DNA from 2 places in the Pseudomonas fluvialis genome. Region 1 is predicted to be linked to the other one. Evidence: predicted binding sites of a transcription regulator. Region 1 holds the regulator's gene; the other holds the start of a gene.
The links. Region 1 encodes LexA, which represses DNA repair genes until DNA is damaged. Its sites were predicted from a motif close to CTGTNTNNNNANACAG; they were not measured.
Positions count from the first base shown of each region.

Region 2: recN (DNA repair protein RecN) is a predicted target of LexA. The motif match lies at 1,701-1,716, and genes of this name have one in related genera.

Region 1 is NZ_PIYS01000005.1:52,442-55,853, reverse strand. Features, by position in the region: gene topA (type I DNA topoisomerase) at 1-147, shown strand, start outside; gene CW360_RS04140 (DUF6586 family protein) at 171-695, shown strand; gene CW360_RS04135 (hypothetical protein) at 760-1,002, shown strand; gene lexA (transcriptional repressor LexA) at 1,047-1,658, opposite strand; gene CW360_RS04125 (TetR/AcrR family transcriptional regulator) at 1,828-2,529, shown strand; gene CW360_RS04120 (L,D-transpeptidase) at 2,586-3,128, shown strand; gene nagZ (beta-N-acetylhexosaminidase) at 3,137-3,412, shown strand, end outside.
Region 2 is NZ_PIYS01000028.1:53,923-57,334, forward strand. Features, by position in the region: gene dnaK (molecular chaperone DnaK) at 1-928, opposite strand, end outside; gene grpE (nucleotide exchange factor GrpE) at 1,025-1,582, opposite strand; gene recN (DNA repair protein RecN) at 1,740-3,404, shown strand.

The sequences.
Region 1 (3,412 bases):
CAGCGCGATCCGGATGGGCGTCCGGCGGTGATTCGTTTCAGTCGCAAGACCAAGGAGCAGTACGTGCAGAGCGAGCAGGACGGTAAGCCGACAGGTTGGCGTGCATTCTACGATAATGGTCGCTGGGTCGTTGAAGACAAGCGCTAGGGCGTATTCGAGGAGGCGTGATCATGGCTTACGAGCCGTATACCCGCACCAATCAGAAGCTGCATTTCTGTGGTCTGGCCTTGGAGAACTGGCTGCGGGCCGAGCGTGACAGCAGCTTTGCTTCTGCTGCGCAGATCCAGGCCGAGCGTGAGGCCGCGTTATTCCACCTGCACGGCGCGCTGCTTGCGTTGTGCCACGAGATTGCCCACAGCTATCGCCTGCCGGATGCCAGTTGGCCTGCCCTGGAGCATTTTCTCAACGAACATTACCTGAGTCGCTCGCCTTGTCCTGAGCTGTCCGAACTGTTTGAGCTGAGTCGTCAGTCCGACAGTTGGCTGGCGGGTGCCTGCGAAGCCTATCGTCTACTCCTGTTGCCACCCCAGGCGCCGCGCAAGATCAAACAGGATGCCACCCTGGCATTGATTCAGGCGGTCAATCTCGATGAGCAGGAAGACGAGCCGCTGCTGTCCCGCGAAACTATTCAGCAGTGGCGTGGCCAGTTGAAAGCGCTGGTTTTGCGTTTTCGCGACAGCCTGACGGAAATCTGAGGCTGGCTGGGGTTTGCCGGGCGAGTGCTGATACAATGCTCGGCCTTTTGCGGAGAGCGCCTGGATGTCTACGTCATTTCTGGAAATCGTCGAGTTGCCTGATGGGCGTATCGTGCTGCGTCGCGCCGAAGATGAAGTGACGTTGGTAACTCTGGATTTTTCTGCAGATGCACGCGCCTTCCTGCAGGGACAGCATATCGAAGTCGCCAAGGCGATGTTCAATGTGGGTGTGCAGATGGCGGGTCGCCTGGCCGAGGGCGAAGGCGAGTGGCATAGCGAGGACGAAGGGCCGCGCGTACTGCACTAAAGGGCTGCTGGGGCGGAATTTACCGTTCCGCCCGTCTCGCCGGGTTAGCGACGGATTACCCCGACGCTGAGCCCTTCGATGCTCAGGGATTGCTGACTCAGGTCGACCTTGATGGGCTGGAACTCCGGGTTTTCCGCCAACAGCCAGACCAGATTGCCTTCGCGCTTGAAGCGCTTGACCGTTACTTCGTCATCGATACGGGCGACGACCACCTGGCCGTTACGCACATCCTGAGTACGGTGTACGGCCAGCAGGTCGCCGTCGAGAATGCCAATATCCTTCATGCTCATGCCGCTTACACGTAACAGATAGTCGGCCCTCGGGTGGAAAAACTCCGGGCTGATGCGGCAGGATTCTTCAATGTTCTGTTGCGCAAGAATGGGTGCTCCGGCGGCCACTCGACCGATGACCGGCAGGCTCTGTTCGTCGCGCTCCTCGCTTTCAAAGCCAGGAATGCGGATGCCCCGCGAAGCGCCCGGAATCATTTCGATGGCGCCCTTGCGGGCCAGGGCCTTGAGGTGTTCCTCCGCAGCGTTGGGTGACTTGAAGCCTAGATGCTGGGCAATTTCCGCGCGGGTAGGTGGGTAGCCGCTGTCTTCCAGGTAGCGTTTGACGAAATCAAGGATTTCGCTTTGCCGGGGGGTTAGCTTGATCATGGCGGCCTCTGTTTTTTTATACAGTGGCTGTGATTATATCCAGTACCCTTGCCAGAACAAGCCTGTAGCGGTTATTTAGCGCTAGCTGGAAGTGGCGCACGGGTCATGGCTTGACAAGCCAGTCGCCTGAAACGTATGTTTCAAACAAGTGTTTGTCAGGCGTGGACTCATGGCTCAGTCGGAAACTGTAGAACGTATCCTGGATGCAGCGGAACAGCTGTTTGCCGAAAAGGGGTTTGCAGAGACTTCGCTGCGCCTGATTACCAGCAAGGCAGGTGTCAATCTGGCAGCTGTCAACTATCACTTCGGTTCGAAGAAGGCGCTGATTCAGGCGGTTTTCTCTCGTTTCCTCGGGCCGTTCTGCATCAGCCTGGAGCGTGAACTGGATCGGCGCATGGCCAATCCGGATAACAAACCACAGCTGGAAGCCCTTTTGGAGCTGCTGGTTGAGCAGGCGTTGGCCGTCAAGCCGCGCAGTGGCAACGACCTGGCCATCTTCATGCGTTTGCTGGGGCTGGCGTTCAGTCAGAGCCAGGGGCACCTGCGCAAGTACCTCGAAGAAGTCTACGGCAAGGTCTTCCGTCGCTACATGCTGCTGGTGCATGAGGCGGCACCGCGTATTCCACCCCTGGAGCTATTCTGGCGGGTGCATTTTATGTTGGGTGCTGCAGCATTCAGCATGTCCGGGATCAAGGCCTTGCGCGCCATGTCCGAGGCTGATTTCGGAGTCAACACCTCGCTGGAGCAGGTGATGCGTCTGATGGTGCCTTTCCTGGCCGCCGGCATGCGTGCAGAGGCTGCACTCAACGACCCCCAGCTGGCTGCAGCGGTGCTGCGTCCGCGCAAGCCGCAGCCTGCTGCGAAAGGCTGAGCAAGCCCGAGGTAAAGCGGTAGGCTTGCTGATGCCCTTGGGCTAAGCTTGGCGCCATGCTCGCTCTTGACCTGCTGCACATCTCTCTCGCCGATCAAATACTCTATGGCTTCATGGACGGGCGCCTTTGCGTGCGCCTGCCGGTGTCCACCGGGCGAGCCGGTGCGGGGGAACGCAATGGCTCCGGCTGCACCCCGCGAGGCTGGCATCAGGTGCGTGCACGTATCGGTGATGGCCTGCCGCTGGGGGCGGTGTTGCGTGGCAGGCGCTGGACTGGCGAGGTGTACAGTGCCGAGTTGCAGGCCGCTCACCCCGAGCGGGACTGGATTCTCACGCGGATTCTCTGGCTCAGTGGCTGTCAACCGGGCTACAACCGCTTGGGCAGCGTGGATACCTTCCGTCGCTATATCTACATCCATGGCACTCCGGACAGCGAGCCGCTCGGCGTGGCGCTGTCACATGGCTGTGTGCGGATGAACAACGCTCAGTTGGTCTGGTTGTTCGAACGGGTGCCTGCCCACTGTCGGGTATTGATCGACGAGGCCGCTTGCCCGCAATGGGCCGGCAGGTGGCTGATGGCTGACGAGGATATGAAATGAGTGAAACCCTGCAGGGCGCGTTGATGCTGGATATCGCCGGAACCTGGCTGTGTGCCGAGGATCGGCAGATTCTTCGCCAGCCCGAAGTAGGTGGTGTGATTCTGTTTGCCCGGAATATCGAAACGCCGTGCCAGGTACGTGAGTTGTGCGCAGCAATTCGTCGGCTGCGCCCGGACGTGCTGCTGGCGGTTGATCAGGAAGGTGGGCGCGTGCAGCGCCTGCGCCGTGGTTTTCAACGTTTGCCGTCGATGGCCTCGTTTGCCAGCCTGGCCCAGGCTGAGCAG
Region 2 (3,412 bases), on a different contig from region 1:
CAACCAGGGCCTCCAGCTTGGCACGGGAGATCTTCACGTTAAGGTGCTTCGGACCGCTGGCATCGGCGGTGATGTACGGCAGGTTGACATCAGTCTGCTGACTGGAGGACAGCTCGATCTTGGCCTTCTCGGCGGCTTCCTTCAGACGCTGCATGGCCAGCGGGTCGCCTTTGAGGTTCATGCCGGTTTCTTTCTTAAATTCGTCGACGAGGTAATCGATCAGGCGAATGTCGAAGTCTTCACCACCGAGGAAAGTGTCACCGTTGGTCGCCAGCACCTCGAACTGGTGCTCGCCATCCACTTCGGCGATCTCGATCACCGACACGTCGAAGGTGCCGCCACCCAGGTCATAGACGATCACAGTGTGGTCGCCCTTGGCCTTGTCCATGCCATAGGCCAGCGCCGCCGCGGTCGGCTCGTTGATGATGCGCTTGACGTCGAGACCGGCGATGCGGCCAGCGTCCTTGGTCGCCTGGCGCTGGCTGTCGTTGAAGTAGGCCGGAACGGTGATCACCGCTTCGGTCACCGGCTCGCCCAGGTAGTCCTCGGCGGTCTTCTTCATCTTCTTCAGCACTTCCGCGCTGATCTGCGGCGGCGCCATCTTCTGGCCGTTGACTTCCACCCAGGCGTCACCATTGTCGGCCTTGGTGATTTTGTACGGCACCATCTGAATGTCTTTCTGTACCACGTCTTCTTCGAAGCGACGACCGATCAGACGCTTTACCGCATACAGGGTGTTGTGCGGGTTGGTCACGGCCTGACGCTTGGCCGACTGGCCGACGAGAATTTCACCGTCATTGGCATACGCAATGATCGAGGGCGTGGTGCGAGCGCCTTCGGCGTTCTCGATCACCTTGACGTTGCCGTTTTCCAGAATGGACACACAGGAGTTGGTGGTGCCCAGGTCGATACCGATAATTTTGCCCATGTTCTTTCTCCTGAAACGAGTGACTTGTCTGCGGCCTTGACTCGCCGCTAAGCATGAATTCGCTTGTTGCTACAGATGGGGCCGGCCCGGATGATTTCAAGCCTGCTCATCAATCGAAGGCTGTGCCACGGCTGGTGCCTTGCTGACCACAACCATCGCCGGGCGCAGCAGACGCCCACTGAGCAGATAGCCCTTCTGGAATACCTTGAGCACACTGCCCGGCTCGGCATGCAGGCTTTCTTCCATAGCCATGGCCTGGTGATGTTCCGGGTTGAACGGCTCACCCAGCGGGTCCACTTGCTCAACCTGATAACGCTTGAGGGTATCGGTCAGCAGCTTGAGGGTCAGCTGCATACCTTCACGCACGGGTTTGATGGCCTCATTCTCGGCACTGGACAACTCCAGGCCACGCTCCAGGCTATCCACCACGGCCAGCAGATCACCGGCAAATTTCTCAAGGGCAAACTTGTGCGCCTTCTCGACATCCTGCTCGGCACGGCGCCGTACATTCTGCAGATCCGCCGCCATGCGCAGTGCCTGATCCTGAGCGGCTGCCAGCTGCTCTTCAAGTTGCGCTACGCGACCCTGCAGGTCTTCGGGGGCAGTCGCTGCCTGCTCGGGATTGTCGCCATCAAGGATCTGTTCGTCTGCCATCTCTTCCTCCAAACAACACTGCTGCGGCATAACCCGCCGATCTGTCCGTCTATTTGGGGACAACCCAAAGGAATTCAAGGGCGCAAGAAACCAGCTATTGTCGCGCGCCAATAAAGCACTGTATAAATAACCAGCCAAATCATGCAGGAGGCTTGTCATGCTGGTGCATCTGTCGATCCACAACTACGCCATTGTCGAGCATCTTGACCTCGAACTGGACAGCGGCATGAGCGTCATCACCGGCGAAACCGGCGCGGGCAAGTCAATCATGCTCGACGCGCTGGGCCTGGCCTTGGGCGACCGGGCCGACAGCGGCGTCGTACGTCCAGGCAGTGACAAAGCCGATATTCTCGCCAGCTTCGACATCAGCCAGATCGCCGAAGCTCGCCAGTGGCTGAGTGAACGCGACCTTGAACAGGATGGCCCCTGCATCCTGCGCCGGGTTATCACCCGTGAAGGACGCTCCCGCGCCTACATCAACGGCAGCCCCTGCCCCCAGGCTGATCTCAAGGCGCTTGGCGAACTGCTCATTGACATCCACAGCCAGCATGAACACCAGTCTCTGTTGAAAAACGACACCCACCGCCGCCTGCTGGACGCTTACGCAGGCGCCGAAGAACTGGCCCGTCAGGTACAACTCGCCGCACAGCGCTGGCGACAGACCCGCAACGAACTGCAACGCCTGAGCGAAACCAGTGAAGAACAGCGCGCACGCCAGCAACTGCTCAGCTACCAGCTTGAAGAGCTGGAAAATCTGGCACTCGGCGACAACGAGCTGGAGGCCCTGGAGCAGGAGCACAAGCAGTTGTGCAATGCCGAGCATCTGATTGCCGCCTGCCGCCAGGTCGTGGACTTGTGCAGCGAAAGCGATGCCGGCAACGTGCTCTCGGCACTCGGCGCCAGCCTCAACCGCCTGAGCAGCTTCCACACGCAAGGCGGAGCCCTGGGCGAAGCGGCCAACCTGCTGGCCAGCGCACAAATCCAGGTGGAAGAAGCCGTCGGCGAAGTCAATCGCTTCCTCGATCATTTCGATGCCGATCCGCAGCGCCTGCAGCAACTCGAAGAGCGCCTCGATGCGATCTACAGCCTGGCGCGCAAGCACCGCGTGCAACCGTTTGAGCTAGGCGAACTCCAGCAACGCCTGCTACATGAACTGGAAGGACTGAACGCCGATGACCAAGCCATCGAGCGACTGCAACAGGAACTGCACGCCTACACACGCCATTACCGGGAAAAAGCCGACGAACTCAGCCGGCTCCGCCAGGACGCTGCCAACACCCTGGCGGCGGCCGTGGAGCAGGAAATGCAACGCCTGGGCATGCCAGGCGGCCGTTTCAACATTGCCCTGCACGTCCATCCGCACGACGAACCCCAGCCACAGGGCCAGGAACTGGTCGAGTTCTTGGTCAGCGCCAACCCAGGGCAACCACTCAAAGCGCTGGCCAAGGTAGCCTCGGGCGGCGAGCTATCCCGCATCAGCCTGGCAATTCAGGTGATTACCGCACAAACCTCGCGGGTACCCACGCTGGTATTCGACGAGGTGGACGTGGGCATTGGCGGCCCCACTGCCGAGGTAGTTGGCCAACTACTGCGCCGCCTGGGCGAGCGTGGCCAGGTGCTGACGGTCACCCACCTGCCACAGGTCGCTGCCCAGGGACATCAACACCTGTTTGTCCACAAGCAGCGCGGCAGCGAAGAAACCCGCACCGCCGTCGCCAAGCTCGACCACCCACAGCGCGTCGAAGAGGTGGCGCGCATGCTCGGCGGTGTAGACCTCACCGAAGAATCGCTGGCACACGCTCGCAAAATGCTCGCCATCTGAGCGGGCTA